4 regions of the Pokkaliibacter sp. CJK22405 genome follow, and region 3 is predicted to be linked to each of the others. Evidence: predicted binding sites of a transcription regulator. Region 3 holds the regulator's gene; each other region holds the start of a gene.

Evidence for each region. The regulator sigma-54, encoded in region 3, starts transcription at its own class of promoters, with help from an activator protein. The targets are predictions, from matches to a motif close to TGGCACNNNNNTTGCTNT.
Region 1: ACKC9G_RS05465 (CmpA/NrtA family ABC transporter substrate-binding protein) is a predicted target of sigma-54. The motif match lies at 2,287-2,304, and genes of this name have one in related genera.
Region 2: ACKC9G_RS14085 (HAD-IIB family hydrolase) is a predicted target of sigma-54. The motif match lies at 1,878-1,895, and genes of this name have one in related genera.
Region 4: ACKC9G_RS15575 (circularly permuted type 2 ATP-grasp protein) is a predicted target of sigma-54. The motif match lies at 2,532-2,549, and genes of this name have one in related genera.

What each region holds. Positions count from the first base shown of each region.
Region 1 covers NZ_JBKKHQ010000009.1:14,857-19,086, reverse strand. The annotation lists gene ACKC9G_RS05470 (ABC transporter permease) at 1-576, opposite strand, end outside; gene ACKC9G_RS05465 (CmpA/NrtA family ABC transporter substrate-binding protein) at 740-2,068, opposite strand; gene ACKC9G_RS05460 (molybdopterin-dependent oxidoreductase) at 2,716-4,230, shown strand, end outside.
Region 2 covers NZ_JBKKHQ010000018.1:12,717-16,946, reverse strand. The annotation lists gene ACKC9G_RS14090 (glycosyl transferase) at 1-932, opposite strand, end outside; gene ACKC9G_RS14085 (HAD-IIB family hydrolase) at 929-1,777, opposite strand; gene ACKC9G_RS14080 (hypothetical protein) at 1,992-2,600, opposite strand; gene ACKC9G_RS14075 (DUF6438 domain-containing protein) at 2,697-3,188, opposite strand; gene ACKC9G_RS14070 (ACT domain-containing protein) at 3,302-3,727, opposite strand; gene ACKC9G_RS14065 (DUF4340 domain-containing protein) at 4,034-4,230, opposite strand, start outside.
Region 3 covers NZ_JBKKHQ010000014.1:113,162-117,391, reverse strand. The annotation lists gene lptC (LPS export ABC transporter periplasmic protein LptC) at 1-132, shown strand, start outside; gene lptA (lipopolysaccharide transport periplasmic protein LptA) at 116-628, shown strand; gene lptB (LPS export ABC transporter ATP-binding protein) at 625-1,353, shown strand; gene ACKC9G_RS10960 (RNA polymerase factor sigma-54) at 1,415-2,902, shown strand; gene hpf (ribosome hibernation-promoting factor, HPF/YfiA family) at 3,006-3,314, shown strand; gene ptsN (PTS IIA-like nitrogen regulatory protein PtsN) at 3,322-3,786, shown strand; gene rapZ (RNase adapter RapZ) at 3,783-4,230, shown strand, end outside.
Region 4 covers NZ_JBKKHQ010000021.1:143,701-147,930, reverse strand. The annotation lists gene ACKC9G_RS15585 (methyl-accepting chemotaxis protein) at 62-1,678, opposite strand; gene ppnP (pyrimidine/purine nucleoside phosphorylase) at 1,921-2,202, opposite strand; gene ACKC9G_RS15575 (circularly permuted type 2 ATP-grasp protein) at 2,646-4,103, shown strand; gene ACKC9G_RS15570 (alpha-E domain-containing protein) at 4,107-4,230, shown strand, end outside.

The DNA.
Region 1 (4,230 bases), on a different contig from region 3:
GACACCCACGGCGGTATTGAGCAGCGTCGGCCAGAGGCTGCAAAGGGCGACGGTAAAGAGCGAGGTCAAAAAGGACTTGGCGAACATCGGCTCATCCGTCACATAGAGTGCGCTGACGACCATGGTCACCAGCGGCAGCCAGGCCAGCGGTGAGACAGGTTTGAACAGCTGGATAATCGGGTTAAGCGCCGCATACAGGCTGCTCGAAAGGCCAATACAAATGCCGAGGGGGATGGCGATCAGCGAGGCAATCACAAAGCCTGAGATCACGGTGCCGAGGCTGGTGAGGATCTGATCAAAAAAAGTGGGCTTGCCGGTATATTCGCGGATCTTGACCACGGCGTTTGGGTTTTTCTTGAGCTTGGCCGCGTTGCGTTCCTCCTGACGCGCATAAAAGGCGTCGGCTTTTTCACGCTCACGCTGATGCTCGGCAATCAGCCCCTGGGTTTGTTCAAACACCTGAGATGGCCCTGGGAACTGGCCCAGCGAGGTATCAATCTGCTTGGCCGCCAGTTGCCAGAACAGCAGGAAAACAATCAGGCCAAGGGCGGGTAAACACAGGCTGCGCAGCAGCATTTGCGCCCATTCGCTGGCCGAACGCTGCTGGCGGGTACCCATCCAGGCAGAGACTCCGGCAAGTGAGCTTCGAATAACACTCATGGCAATTCTCTCTTCATCTCTTTTCAGGCATCGGGGACGGGCTGGCAACCGCAGCCCGTCATTGGGGTTTCACGGTGACTTACAGGGTTTCTTCGCCCTTGAGGCCAATGGCGAACTTGTTCAGATAGGCGTTGGGCTGACGACCGTCATAAGTGACGCCATCGATAAAGCCGGTTTGCTCAGGTTTGAAGCCGGTTTCTGAGGAGAAATCCGGGAAGTCGGTGGGTTGCATGAGTCCATCTTCGATCAGGGATTGCGCCGCCAAGGCGTAGATGTCGGGGCGATAGACTTTCTTGGCGATGTCCATGTACCAGCTGTCCGGCTTGCCTTCGGCAATCTGCCCCCAGCGGCGCATCTGCGTCAGATACCAGATGGCATCGGAGTAGTAGGGGTAGGTCGCGTTATGACGGAAGAAGACGTTGAAGTCCGGCACCGGGCGGCGGTCGCCTTTCTCGTACTCAAAGGTGCCGGTCATGGAGTTGGCAATGACGTTGGCATCGGCACCGACATAACTGGGCTGGGCGAGAATCTGAACGGCTTCGGGGCGGTTGGCGTTGTTGTTTTCATCCAGCCACTTGGCGGCACGAATCAGCGCTTTGACCACGCGGATATGAGTATTGGGATATTTCTCTGCCCAGTCCTGGGAGACGCCGAAGACTTTCTCGGGGTTATTGCGCCAGATCTCGTAATCCGTCACGACCGGAACACCGATATCCTTGAATACCGCCTGCTGGTTCCAGGGCTCACCGACGCAGTAACCATAGATGGTGCCGGCTTCCATGGTAGCGGGCATTTGCGGTGGTGGCGTCACGGATAACAGCACATCGGCATCCAGCTGGCCGCTAGTGTCGCCACGGGCAGGCGCGTAGTAACCGGGCTTGATGCCGCCCGCCGCCAGCCAGTAGCGCAGTTCATAGTTATGGGTGGAAACCGGGAAGACCATGCCCATATTGAAAGGCTTGCCCTCGGCGCGGTACTTGGCGACTACGGGTTTCAGGGCATCGGCCTTGATTGGGTGGACAGGTTTGTCATCGGCTCCGACGGGGATATTCGGCTTCATCGCCTCCCAGATAGCGTTGGAAACGGTGATGCCGTTGCCGTTCAGATCCATGCTGAAAGCGGTGATGATATTGGCCTGTGAGCCGTAACCGATGGTGGCTCCCAGTGGCTGACCTGCCAGCATGTGGGCACCATCGAGCTGGCCGTCGATGACGCGGTCGAGCAGAACTTTCCAGTTGGCCTGGGCTTCGAGGGTGACGTAGAGGCCTTCATCTTCAAAGAAACCTTTTTCGTAAGCGATGGCCAGAGGCGCCATGTCGGTCAGTTTGATAAAGCCGAACTTCAGCTCCTCTTTCTCAGGCTCACCCAGCCCAGCCAGAGCCTGATTCGCCAGTGCGCCGCTGCCCATGATGAGGGAAGTGGCTACCACAAGGCGTTTTAGAAATGCGCGTTTGGTCAGCATGGTGTCTCTCCACGGTGTTCAAGTTCAGTGTCGGTGCTCAATCCGGAAACGAAAAAAGGCGCCGCCCCCACGTCGCGATTGCTGCGTGGAGACGGCGCCTTTGCCGTAACAAAACTGATTGTGAGTGAACCTCTAACTACTGCCAGGCTCGAATGCGAAGAGCCTTAGCAGGATAAATGCCAATTTTTGAAAACCCTTGTTTTTCATGGGGCTTAGGCTTTTTTGCGTAAGTTTGAGGAAGAGGGTTCTGGCCGATGGTGCACTGCACTAGCGCGTGGCTCACCAAAATTGCGCATTTTTTGCTCATTTTTCGTTGTTATCAGCGGATTCCTCGTCATTGTTGAGTTCACTCTTTAAGTGAGGAAAAGCAATGCCGGATATTTAGCGATTTAAAATCAGTAAGTTAGAAGGTTGTTATCAGTACGCAATCAGAATTGGCACAAGTCTCGCTAAGCAAACAGCAAAGTTTTTTCGACGGATTCAATTCGGTCGATCAGGCAAAGGCGCCTGAAGACAGCTCTCAATGAGGGTTGGCTTCAGGCGCTTTTTTTATGCCTGATCGGCAGGGGTGAGCCTAATCGGATGGATAAACGATGAGCTTAGCGAAAACGACCTGTCCTTATTGTGGCGTTGGCTGTGGCATTACTGCCGAGGTGAGCCACGGTGCCGTAAAACGTGTCAGCGGAGATGAAGATCACCCTGCCAATCAGGGCCGTCTGTGTGTGAAAGGCAGTGCTCTTGTTGAGACGCTGGGTGCCCATGACCGGCTGACTTCGCCGTGGGTTGATGGTCATGCCACCAGCTGGGATAACGCCCTGAACACACTGGTCGGGCGGTTGCAGAATATTCGTACCCGGCATGGGGATCGTTCGGTCGCCATGTATCTTTCAGGACAGCTGCTGACGGAAGACTATTACGTTGCCAACAAGCTGATGAAGGGCTTTTTAGGCAGTGCTCACGTCGATACCAATTCGCGCCTGTGTATGGCTTCCACGGTTGCTGGGTATAAGCGCGCTTTTGGCGGCGATCTGATGCCGTGTGCCTATGAGGATATCGAGGCAGCGCGTTTGTTTATTCTGGTTGGCTCCAATGCCGCCTGGAATCATCCGGTTCTCTTCCAGCGTATCGCCGCAGCAAAAGCGGCCAACCCAGAGGTGCGGGTGGTGGTGATTGACCCACGCCGGACGGCGACCTGCGACATTGCGGATCTGCATCTCGCCCTCAAACCGGGTACGGATGCGCTGATCTTTAATGCGCTGCTGGCGGAGCTGGTCCGACATGATCAGCGCGATCAGCACTTTATCGATCACCACACTCAGGGTTTTGAGCAGGCGCTCAATGCGGCACTGGAAGATGCCTTTTCTCTCGCCGGCGTGGCAGAAGCCACAGAGCTGCCCCTGAAGGATCTACAGCAGTTGGTGGATTGGTTTGTGGCGGAGCCTTTGACCCTGACCCTCTTTTCTCAGGGGGTTAACCAATCCAGCAGCGGCACCGACAAGGTCAACGCCATTCTCAACTGCCATTTGGCCAGTGGCCGTCTGGGTAAAGCCGGTTGCGGGCCTTTCTCTCTGACCGGCCAGCCCAATGCGATGGGTGGCAGGGAAGTCGGTGGTTTGGCTAATCAGCTGGCGGCGCACATGGGTTTCAGCCCGGAAGAAGTCGCGACGGTGCAACGTTTCTGGGATGCGCCGAATATGGCGACCCAGGAAGGCTATAAAGCCGTGGATCTCTTTGAGGCGATCGAGCGTGGCGAGATTAAAGTGCTTTGGATTATGGCGACCAATCCGCTGGTCAGTATGCCTGATGCCGAACGTGTTCGCCGTGCGCTGGAAAAATGCGAGCTGGTGATTGTTTCTGAATGCATGGCCAACACCGATACGCTCGCGCTGGCTGATATCGTGCTGCCTGCGACTTCCTGGTCGGAGAAGGACGGCACGGTGACTAACTCCGAGCGTCGCATTTCGCGCCAGCGTGGTTTGGTGCCTGCCGTGGGTGATGCGCGACACGACTGGCAGATCATCTGCGAGGTGGCCAGGCGTTTGGGCTTTGCCGAGGCCTTCAGCTACAACTCCCCCGTGGAGATTTTCCGCGAGCACGCTGCCTTGTCC
Region 2 (4,230 bases), on a different contig from region 3:
TGCACACCCAGCGTCGCCAGTTTGCGATAAATCGCCTTGGCGATATCCAGACTCATGCGGTCAAGGCCGCCACGGTTGGCATCTTCTTCACCTGCCAATGGCTGGTGCTTGTGATCGTAGGTATCGGCGATATCCACCTGACAGAGCCGCTTGGTGGAATAGTTACGGTGCACTTCTGACAGCACGCCGATTTCCAGCCCCCAGTCACTGGGAATACGAATATCGTTCAGCACATCAACGCGCATGGAAAACTCACCGGACAGCGGATAGCGGTAGCTGTCGAGGTACTGCAGATACGGCAGGTCACCGTAGATCATACGCAGCGCACGAATCAGCGGCGTCACCATCAGTCGGCTGACACGACCGTTTAGCTTGCCTTCAGCAATGCGGGAGTAGTAGCCCTTACAGAACTCGTAGTTGAACTGGGGGTTAGCCACCGGATAGATCAGACGCGCCAGCAATTCACGGTCATAGGTGACAATGTCACAGTCGTGCAGCGCTACCGAACGGGAGCGGCCAGAGGCCAGCACATAACCAGAGCAATACCAGACATTACGGCCCTTCCCCGGCTCCAGCGGCGCCAGCCCCTTGGACTGTAGCTCATCATCAATGGCTTTCAGACGGGGGCCGTCATTCCAGAGAATACGGTGATGTTGCGGCAAACGCTTGAAGAAGTCGCGAGCGAACAGGAACTGGTCACGATCCGCGCGGTCAAGACCGATCACGATTTCAGAGAGATAAGGTACCTTGGTCAGGCAATTGACGATGTTATCAAGCGCGGGGCCTTCCAGCTCAGAAAACAGCGAAGGCAGGATCAGACTCATGGGACGACGACGGGAAAACTTCACCAGATCGGCTTCCAGAGCCTCAACGGGACGTCGCGTCAGATTATGAAAGTTGGTGATGATGCCATTCTGATAAAAATCACTCATTGCGAAACTCCCAGGCCGTGCGCCAGCCAGTACTCCACCCCTTCAACCCAGCCCGCCGGACCTTCGGCGCGGGTGACATAAAGTCGTGAAGGATCATCCATGGTTTGAGGAAGGTCAGGCTGATAGACAGCCCCGCGAATTAACACCCCGGTACGGGCCGCTGCCAACATTGGCAGATCATTAGCGCCGTCGCCGAAAGCCAGGGTATGCGGCTGCTGGCCAAAACGCTGTTCAAAGCGCCCCGCCAGCCAGACCAGAGCTACCCCTTTACTGGTCTTGCCGGTGACATGATAAAAACGTCCGCCGCGGGTCAAAGCCAGACCCTGATCGGCCAACGCCTGTTGAAACATCGCCAGTCCCTTTGCATCGCCATGCCAGAGCAGCGGCTCGGAAGCTTCACGGGCATGCGCCTGCCGCGCTTTATCCATGGGCAGACCTGTGGTTTCTGACACGCCGGAAACGCCCATCTCAGAAAAGCCGGTAAAGTCGATTCCGGGGCGTCCTTTCATGGTGGAAAGCACCTCAAGAATGCGCTCGTAACTGGCACCAAGCACAATGCGTGTCCAGCCATCACTGCTCTGATCGGGATCAGCCATCATCCGCCAGGAAGGCGGTAGAAGGACAAGTCCGCCGTTCTCAACCACGCAGGGCATCTCTTCGAGCCCCAGCTCTTCACGCAGGGTGGCAAGTTCGGCGGCGGTTTTGCTGGTGTTGGGAATCACCGGAATACCACTGGTACGCAGGTTATCCAGCCAAATGGCCGCGGGTTGCCAGTCATAGGAATGATGATCCAGCAAGGAGCCATCGAGATCCGTCAGAATCATCAAATTGTCCGGTAATTGCACGGTCACTCCTTGTGTCGATACCCCAGGTGTTGCTGAAAAACCCGGCGACATAGCGCCGGGCATTCTTACGCTCCGCTTTCAGGTAGCGTCTCCCATGGGTGATGCAGGTTCAGTGCCACAGCGTCTGACACGCTTTGCCGCACTGCCTGATCACCGGACAGGACTTATAGACTAATCAATGAGTTAGACAAACTAATACCAAGGTTTACCAGCTTTAGAGGCAGCCTTCAACATAACTTACCGCTGGCTCAAGGCCGCTTCGGATCTTGGTAATCACGCCATGACTCTCTTCCATGACCAGGCTGTGCTGCTTGTCGACACCGGAAAACACCAGATAGTGGGCGTCATCCTCATACTTGTGCGGCAGGATTTTCGGGGTTGGAGCTAGGCTTTTGGGGTCTGGCACTTTGGTCCCCACGGTCACGCCCACCACGGTAGGAATTCCCTTGCCAACCTCGGCACGGGTGATGATGTCGTTTTCCACCATAAAGCGGGTTTCGGGCAGGCTTTCAATGCGGATGTAATGACAGGCGGGGTCAGGCGAAAGTGATTCATTCTCGGCATGAAAGCCCAGAGTCTGCTCAAGCTCACCGACCGTCATACCAAAGCGCACCGGGCCATAGCCTTCGGTGGTCAGAATCGGCGTGGTGCCGGAAGCACTCAGTGGCACACCGTCACTGCCTTGAGCAGCAGGCGCATCAGGTTTGAGGGTGGTATCGGCTTTGTTGACCGGCGTTTGCTCATCCGGTGACGGGGTTTGGCCAGCGCAGGCGGTAAGACTGACCAGCAGGCAGGAAAACAGCGGCGCATGTAGACATTTCATAGGAACTCCTTTCCAGTTCAGTCGCCCCGATGCGTGAGGATAAGCCTTTGCTTGTCCTATCTTGTGAACCGCTCAGGGCTGACTGCCACGCCTTATCTACTGACTGCCGCGAGAGAGTTCATCAAGCCCCAGAGTCTGTCTGAGTGTTTCTGCCAGGGTTTTAACACGCTCCACTTCGGGGGTGCCGTTACAGCCGGTGTAATACGTCACCTTAGTGAGCTGCTGGTCGACGAAGGCAGATATTTCAACGGTCGGCGCATCGGTACGATAGTGTCCGCACGCAGCAGGATTGGCCGGAGTAATGGCCGCAGGCAGGCTGGAGAACTGGGCCTGAACCAGCGCCGCCCTGACCTGATCAAAGGCGGGTTTGCCGAGGTCGCGGTGATTCACCCCTTCGGTCGCCGAATCCTCGCCACCGGAATACACCAGCTCACCAAACTCATCGATTACCGCATGAAATTGCGGGCAGGCACCGTAACAGGCACCACTGCTGTAACTCAGGGTTTCAGGGGGAGTTTCTTCCGGCGTCGGCCGGTAACCACAGGCAGTTAATAACAGAACCAGAACAGCACAAATTCCCAGGCGCATTGTCGACTCCTTGAACCGGGCAAATCATCTCAACGAGGCGTCCGGTGTTCGGCAAAGCCCCGCCGTGGCTATTTGGGGTCAGACGAGTCAGATAGCAAAAAATCAGGATCAAATCATGCCGAGCGTTGCTGCAGAGCCTGCAATACCGCCAGTGCATTGTCGCCCTCACCGGCAGGCACGAAAATATGGTCATGATCGGCCCCCGCCACCACATTACAGCTGATATTTGCTTCGCCCAGCGCCCTGGCAAAGGCCGCGGTCAGGCCCACAGCTTCAAGGGCAGAGTTCACCTCCAAAGTAATCCACTCACAACGAAACATCGGGCTGATCCCCAGTGCCGATGCCTCGTGCTCGGGCACAATCAGGGTCGTTGCCTCATGTTCGCGCATCATCATGAGGGTTGAAGCGGGAATCGCAGCTTCATGAGGTACCCGGGCATAGACATAAACACCCGCATTCAATCGCGGTGACATGGAGCGCAGTAGTTCATCCAGCGCCGTCACCGGACCGGTTTGGGAAGGTACAGCAGATACAGTCATCGATTGCCTCATTGATTTACGACTATGAACCCAGAGTACATGCCAGCACTCTGGCAGAAAGCGGAAAAAGTGTAGCCAGCATGCCGGATTCAGGCGAATCAAAGCTGCTAATGGCCAACAGGCAATCATGGCGGAGGGAAGTCACCGGGGTAATGCCAGCGGCCAGATAAAAAGCGGGCCAGCACAAGGCTGACCCGAAGTCGCGCTAAGAGTAACTCATGATCATGCAGTGCCCTCAGACAGCACCGCGTGTGAAGGTGCAGGCGACGGCGGAGAAAGCGACCGCCGCACCTGCTTCACTGACCGTTATCCGGCGACACTGGAGTGTTTTGCATCGGCGGGTCTGGCGGAATCCGTTGCCGCATGTTGCGATGAGGCATCGGTTTTTTTGCTATCCGCCGAGATATTGGGCGCGCTGTAAGGCGGCGCTACGGGCTCTGCCGTTGGCGAGGGTTGCCCCTTGTCGGCTTCCCCCGTGTCAGACCCCTTCGCCGCGTTGGCTG
Region 3 (4,230 bases):
CACACCGATCAGGAAGTCGTCATCACCCGAGGGACAGGAAAGACAACGGCTGTAGGCATGCAAGCTGATCTTCAAAGCAAACATGTAGATTTATTGTCCCAGGTAGAAACGCTCTATGAACCTGCTCGCTAAAGTATCTTTATCTCTTGCACTATTGCTGCCCGTCGTTGCTCAGGCACTGCCGGAAGATCGTAATAAGCCGGTCCGGATCTTGTCTGATAATGCTGCGCTGGATGATGCGAAAGGGACAGTGACATACACCGGTAAAGTGAAACTCACTCAAGGCACACTCGAGATTGAAGCCGATAAAGTCGTGCTGTACCTCGTCAACGGTGAACTGACTCGTGCGAAAGCCTTTGGCAAGCCTGCGCATTATCAGCAGCTGCCCTCTCCTAACGAGCCCCTGACTCATGCCTATGGCCAGACACTGGATTATGACCTGAGCAAAGAAACAATCACTGCCCAGGAAAATGCCAAACTGACTCAGGCAAAAGATACCTTCACAGGTGACAAGATCATCTATGACATTACCCAACGCACCGTGAATGCCAGTGGTGGCAAAAGCTCAAATGCCGGTAGCGGCCGCGTTGAAATGATTTTGCACCCGAAACAAAAGACAACTGAATGAGTAGCACCCTGCAAGCACGCCACCTGGCTAAAGCCTATAAGGGCCGTCAGGTAGTCAAGGACGTCTCCCTCTCCGTGAGCCAAGGCCAGATCGTTGGCTTACTTGGTCCCAACGGCGCGGGCAAAACCACCTGCTTTTATATGATTGTCGGTCTGGTCGCCGCGGATAAGGGCGAAGTCCGCCGTGATGATCAGGACTTAACCCCACTGCCAGTTCATGGCCGCGCCCGTGCGGGCATCGGCTATCTGCCTCAGGAAGCCTCCGTTTTTCGCAAGTTAAGCGTTGAGAAAAACCTGATGGCGATCCTTGAAACCCGAAAAGATCTTGATCAGGATGCCCGCAAGAAAACGGCGGAGTCCTTAATGCAGGAGTTTCACATCTCCCACATTAAGGATAGTCTGGGCATGAGTTTATCCGGGGGCGAACGCCGTCGTGTGGAGATTGCCCGCGCGCTGGCCATGGATCCGGATTTTATTTTGCTGGACGAGCCTTTTGCCGGTGTTGACCCGATCTCGGTCACGGATATTCAGCAGATCATTCGCCATTTGAAAGAGCGTGGCATCGGTGTACTGATCACCGACCACAACGTGCGTGAGACACTCGCGATTTGTGATCACGCCTACATTGTAAGTGACGGGCACATTCTCGCTGAGGGCGATGCCGAGACGATTCTGCAACATGAGCAGGTTCGTCAGGTGTACCTTGGTGAAAATTTTCGCTATTGACCCATTCGAATGGCCTAAGCCATCCATAATTACTGAGTCGGAAGTATCTTCGTAGCCAAATATGAAGCCCTCTTTACAGTTAAAAATCGGTCAGCAGCTGACCATGACCCCGCAACTGCAGCAAGCCATCCGCTTACTGCAGCTTTCCACATTGGATCTTCAGCAGGAAATTCAGGAAGCACTGGATGGTAATCCCCTGTTGGATGTTGAAGAAGAGTTTGATACTCCCGTACCTGAAGAACGCTATGAAACCGCGCACAATCAGGAAACCCGGGACACCTCACAGAATGAGCAGGACGGCGCAGTCGACACTGACAGCCAGTGGTCTGATGACATTCCCGATGAACTGTCCGTAGACAGCTCTTGGGAAGATACCTATTCCACACTGCCTGCCTCATCCTCCAGCGGGGATGGTGACGATGGCTATGACTTTGAGTCACGAGCCACTGCTGGCGAATCCCTGCAGGACCATCTGGAGTGGCAGCTCAACCTGATGCCACTCAGCGATCGTGATCGCACCATTGCCTTCACCCTGGTCGACAGCATTAACGCAGAAGGCTACCTGACCTCTCCTCTGGAAGAGTTGCTTGAAAGTCTTGATGATCTGGATGAAGAAGATCCGGTGGAAATGGATGAGATGGTGATGGTGCTTCATCACCTGCAGCAGCTGGATCCGGCGGGCGTCGCAGCACGCGATCTTGCCGAGTGCCTGACCATCCAGCTCAAGCAACTGGCGACCACCACGCCCTGGCGTCAGGAAGCCATGGACATCATTGCCCAGCACCTGAACCTGCTCGGCACCCGCGACTATGCAACGCTGATGCGTCGCACCCGCCTCTCTGAAGAACAGCTGACAGCCGTCATACACCTGATCCAGAGCCTTAACCCCCGCCCCGGCGCCAGCATTAATGCAGGCGAATCAGAATACGTTGTACCTGATGTGGTGGTGGCGAAAAAAGAGGGTCAGTGGACTATCGAGCTGAATCAGGAAGCGATGCCGCGCCTGAAGGTGAATAACAGCTATGCCAGCATGATCAAGCGTGCGGACAACAGCGCGGATAACACCTATCTGAAAAATCAGCTACAGGAAGCACGCTGGTTTATCAAAAGTTTGCAAAGCCGTAATGACACCCTGCTGAAAGTCGCTACCAAGATTGTGGAGTTCCAGCTCGACTTTTTTGAGGAAGGCGAGGAAGCCATGCGCCCAATGGTTCTGGCAGATATCGCCCAGGCCGTCGAAATGCATGAATCCACCATCAGCCGTGTCACGACGCAAAAATTTATGCACACCCCTCGTGGTGTCTTTGAATTGAAGTACTTTTTCTCCAGCCATGTTGGCACTGCCGATGGCGGAGAAGCCTCTTCCACGGCGATTCGGGCAATGATCAAGAAGTTGATTGCCGATGAGCCACCGCGCAAGCCTCTGAGCGATGCCAAATTGGCAACCCTGCTGGGCGATCAGGGAATTAATGTCGCGCGAAGAACCGTCGCCAAGTATCGTGAAGCGATGGCAATTGCTCCATCGAATGAACGTAAGCGGCTGGTCTGAAAAGGAAACGATTTGGCGCTAAATAGATTTGACGAGCCCAGTCTTGGATTGGCTATAGTGAAATCTAACCAGCGAACAATCACTGGCAAATCAGGAGAGTCATATGCAAATAAACATCACAGGCCATCAGCTGGAATTAACTCCTGCCCTGACTGACTTTGTAAAAAATAAAATGCAGAAACTTGAGCGTCACGCCGACTCGATCACCAGTGTTCAGGTGACCCTGAACGTCGAGAAGCAGCGTCAGATTGCAGAAGCCACAGTTCATGTGGCAGGCGCCGACCTCCACGCCAGTAATGAAAATATCGACATGTATGCCGCCGTCGACGGTCTGATGGACAAGCTCGATCGTCAGCTCCTCAAACACAAAGAGAAGCACCAGGCTCGTAGCCAGGGTGCAATGGTACGCTAACGTCTTTATGCAACTTGACCAAATCCTAAGCCAGAGCTGCACCCTGACCGGTGCACCCTGGTCAAGCAAAAAGCGCGTTCTCGAGCAGGCTGCCGGCCTGCTCGCAGAACATCTCACGGATATCGACACCGACGATATCTTCAATGGACTTATTGGACGTGAGCGACTTGGCAGTACTGGCCTAGGTGGTGGTATTGCCATCCCTCACTGCCGCCTGTCTCAATGTGAAGAAGTGACCGCTGCGCTGATCCATCTGGAATCCCCGGTGGACTTTGATGCCAGAGATGGCCAGCCTGTGGATATCATCTTTGTACTGTTGGCACCTGAAGAAGCCCATGAGTCACACCTCCAGGCCCTGGCCATGGTTGCGGGCATGCTGCAAAACCCGGCAAACGTACAACAGCTGCGCGTGGCCAGCGATTCTGCAGGACTCTACAAGGCGGCTCTGTCCATCGTTCCGGACAAGGCATGAAGTTATTTATTATCAGCGGCCGTTCAGGCTCCGGTAAAAGTACAGCCCTCAATGCGCTGGAAGACTTGGGTTATTACTGTATCGATAACCTGCCGGTGGATCTGTTAAAGGCACTGGTACAGCAGGCGGAAAAGGCCCCCGATACACAACGCCAGAATATGGCGGTGAGTATTGATGCCCGTAACCTGCCCAATAACCTTGGCGACCTCCCCGTGCTGGTAGAGGAAATCCGGGAAATGGGCGTGCACTGTGAAGTGATCTATCTGGATGCCGAAGAAAGCATTTTGCTTCAGCGCTTCAGTGCGACACGCCGCAGACACCCGCTCACGGATGGCCGTGTCAGCCTGCAGGAAGCTATTCAGGAAGAGCGCCGACTACTGCGCTCTATTGCTAATTGTGCTGACCTGACCATAGACACAACGCACATGACACTTTACGACCTGC
Region 4 (4,230 bases), on a different contig from region 3:
AAAAAGCCCGCGAGCCAATATTCGCGGGCTTTTTTGTCAACGTTGGCTACGTCGTCGACGATCAGCCTTTGAAGATGCTGACAGCGTTCGCCAGCTCCTGTGCGTGACCTTCCAGGGCCGTGGACGAGCTGACGGTACGGTCAACCGCACCCTGATTGGTATCCGTCATCGTGGCGATAGTCTCAATACGCTGAGCCATGTCACCCATCGCCGCCTGTTGCTGCTGCAGCGCAACCACCATGCCTTGCACGTATTCGTTGATCTGCACGGTATTGTTACGAATCCCGCGAATCGCCGTGCTGGTTTCTGCCGCCTGACCGACACCACGGGTCGAGGCATCAACACTCTGCCCCATGACTTTCACCACTTCGTCCATACCCTGACGAATACTTTCAATCTGAGAGGTGATTTCCACCGTTGCCGAACCGGTACGCGCCGCCAGATTTCGCACTTCATCGGCCACCACCGCAAAACCGCGACCGCTTTCTCCGGCACGGGCTGCTTCAATCGCCGCATTAAGCGCCAGCAGGTTGGTCTGGTCGGCAATATCATGGATTGTACGGGTAATGGAGGCGATTTCCTCGGTCTGGCGGTTAAGGTTGTCCACTTTCTCTGAGGCATTACTGATGTAATCAGCGATAGAGCGAATATCGTTGGCCGAGTGCTGAATCACATTTTCGCACTCGTTGATGGTGCCCTGAGCTTCTTCCGTCTGGCGTCCGACCACCGAAATTTCGCGGCTCAGCTGCTCAATACCCTGGAACAGCTCTTCAGCGGTAACCGACATGGCGCGGGTTGAGTCATTCTGAGTATGGACGCTTTTCTGCATGCCTTGCGCATCATCATTCAGACGGCTGGCGTTCTCTTTGACTTCCAGTGACAGCTGACGGATGTGGCTGGTCACATTTTTCAGCTGCTGCTGCATCTGTGACAGTGCCGCCATTAAACTGCCTTCACGGCCGTCAATCTTCTGCGTCAGATTACCCTTCGCAATTTCATTGGCCAGCGTCACCGCTGTCGCCGGCTCACCGCCCAGCATGCCGAAGATGCGGCGATACTGAACCCAGCCACCAAGACCTACCAGCACCGCCATCAGCAGCGCCAGACCGACAATCACGCTGCGCAGCAACTGCAGGTCATCCACCGTCTCTTCGCTGATATCCGCGATCAGGCCATCCACCTGCTTCAGCATAACCGCCATCTGTTCGGCCAGTGCCTCGGCACGGTCATCAAAACCGGTACCGGGGGCTTTCATAATGGCATTACCCGCTGCCTGACCCTGGGTGATATAAGTCTCCGCCATCTTCTGCCCGACCTCATAGTAGGTCGCCGCCAGATCACGGGCTTTGTTGATGTTGTCGGTCAGGCGCTCATCCGTCGCGATGATCTTGTCGAAGTTTTTAAGAAGCTCGGCATACTGCTCGGCTGCATCATCAAACCCGGCACGATCACCTGTCGCACTGGCATCCGTCAGAAACTGCTGGATCTGCACGATGTGAAAACGTGCATCCGCTGCATTCTTACCCAGACCACCGACAATACGGTGCTCATACTGGTTATCGTTCAGGATGTGATGAAGGCTCATGTAAGTCACTCCAGCCATGATCAGCAGCAGCACAATCATGATGGAACTAAAGCCTGCCAATAGTGGTTTTAACTTAGCGGGACGTTGAGACATAAGGCGCTTCCGGGCTTTCAGCTAAAAAGTGAGAGCCTCGGAGTGTGAAACCGGCAATGTAAAGCGTCAATCTGACAGTTCAAGAGGCGGTCAGAATGACCTAGAAGACGAGGTATATGGCAGGATTATTCGCTATTGATGGGATGAACGCCGAGAAAATGTCATGAAAGTCAGCCTAAAATGCGCAAGATGGCACCACTGGGTAACCATCTTGCCGTGATCAGGTTAACTGATGCAGAAACTTACAGGTACCGGCAGAGGTAAGCGGTATTGACCGCCACCTTGAGATCAAAGCTGCTGTCACCAGGGACAAAGAAGCTCTCGCCCTCTTCAAAGGTTTCCCACTCATCGGCTTCAGGCAGCAGCACCGTCAGTGCACCACTCACCACCGTCATTTCTTCAGGCTGGCCCGTGCCGAAAGTGTATTCGCCGGCAGCCATGACGCCCACGCTGGCGCGACCATCTTCTTCCTGAAATCCCAGCGACTTCACCTTGCCTTCGAAATATTCGTTCACATTAATCATGGTAGTGATCCTGAAAATAGCTGTTGCCGACGACGCGGACCGTGCTCAGGTTTTGCCCGTCAAAGCGGGCAGGTTTGAGCCGTCCACACTAAAGCATTCTACGGCTAGTCAGGCAAGACACTTCTGTGCGGACGACAGGGCACCAAAATGACGCGTTATGCACGCTTTTGTGCAGACAGGATTCCCATTTTGGCACAGGTCTACTATGTTGATTTTATGGCTGTAGGTGCATGAGGCGCCGCGGCGGTGAGCCGGAAGCGTTCCGGATCACAGAAACATTGCACTGCCCCTGTTCGAACGTTAGTGCCGTGGTCTTTTTTTCACGTACATGGCACCTGCCTTGCTTTGACTACTGGTGAATGCAGGTCCCTGTTTTAAGGCATTAACGGCTCAGGCGACAACGATGTATCAATGGAATTACAAAAACTAGGGAGTGTGCATCCATGTCAGACGCTTACGCACTCGGTCAGTATCAGCTTACACCCGGGTGTTTTGATGAACTGGTCGAATCGAATGGCCAACCCCGTCCGGAGGGCGCTCCGGTTACACGATTTATCGTTAACAAGGGCGAAGAAGAATTACAGCGCCGCCAGCAACAGCTGGATGCCACCATCCGCGCCATGGGCGTGTCCTTCACCGTCTATTCCGACAGCCAGAATATTGACCGCTCCTGGCCGCTGGATGTGATCCCCCGCACCATCTCCAGCAGTGAATGGCAACGCACCAGTGCCGGGCTTAAGCAGCGTCTTCGCGCACTTAATCTCTTTATCAACGATCTCTACAACGATCAGAAAGTGCTGAAGGACGGTATCGTCCCGGCGGATCTGATCCTTAACTCCAAAAACTTTCTCGCCCCCTGCAAGGGTATCCAGCCGCCTCATGGCGTATGGGCACACATTTGCGGAACGGATCTGGTCCGCGATGAAAACGGCACCTTCCTGGTACTGGAGGATAATCTGAGAGTGCCTTCCGGTGTGTCCTACATGCTGGAAAACCGTACGGTCATGAAGCGCGTCTTCCCTGAGCTTTTCGCGGAAAGCACCATTCTGCCGGTGGATGACTACCCCTATCAGCTGTGGCGCACCCTGGCGTCGTTGTCGCCGCGCAAGGATGTCACGCCGGTCGTCGTGCTGCTGACACCCGGTATCTATAACTCGGCCTACTTCGAGCACAGCTTCCTGGCTCAGCAGATGGGCTGTTACCTGGCTGAGAATTCCGATCTGTATGTCGGCAGTGACGACAAAGTCTATCTGCGCACCCTGCGTGGGCCGCTGCAGGTGGATGTGATCTACCGCCGTATCGACGACATCTTTATTGACCCGGAAGTCTTCCGCAAAGATTCGGTACTGGGTATCAAAGGGCTAATCCGCGCCTGGAAAGCCGGCAATGTGGGTCTGGCCAACGCACCGGGCTCAGGGGTTGCCGATGACAAGGTGGTCTATGCCTATGTACCCAAGCTGATTGAGTACTACCTCGGTGAAAAACCGCTGATCGACAACGTTGAAACCTATCTCTGCATGGATGACAAGGAACGTGAATACGTGCTCGCCAATCTCGACAAGCTGGTGGTCAAACCGGCCAACGAATCCGGCGGTTACGGCATCATGATTGGCCCGCGCGCCAGTGATGAGGAGCGCGCCAAGATGGCCGATGCCATCCGCAGCAATCCACGTAACTTCATCGCCCAGCCCACGCTGGCACTCTCGACCGCACCGACTCTGTGCGACGGCGTGCTTGAACCCCGTCACCTGGACCTTCGGCCCTTCATTCTGCAAGGCGAAGAGCTTTACTGCACCACCGGTGGCTTGAGCCGTGTAGCCCTGCGCAAGGGTTCGCTGGTGGTCAACTCCTCTCAGGGAGGTGGCAGTAAGGATACCTGGATTGTGAGCGACGAGGGCTGAACCATGCTGGCAAGAGTAGCCGAAAACGTATACTGGATGGGTCGCTACCTCGAGCGTATCGACGACACCGCACGACTGATCAACGCCACCACCAATATGTTGATCGACACCCACAAGGAAAGCCTGT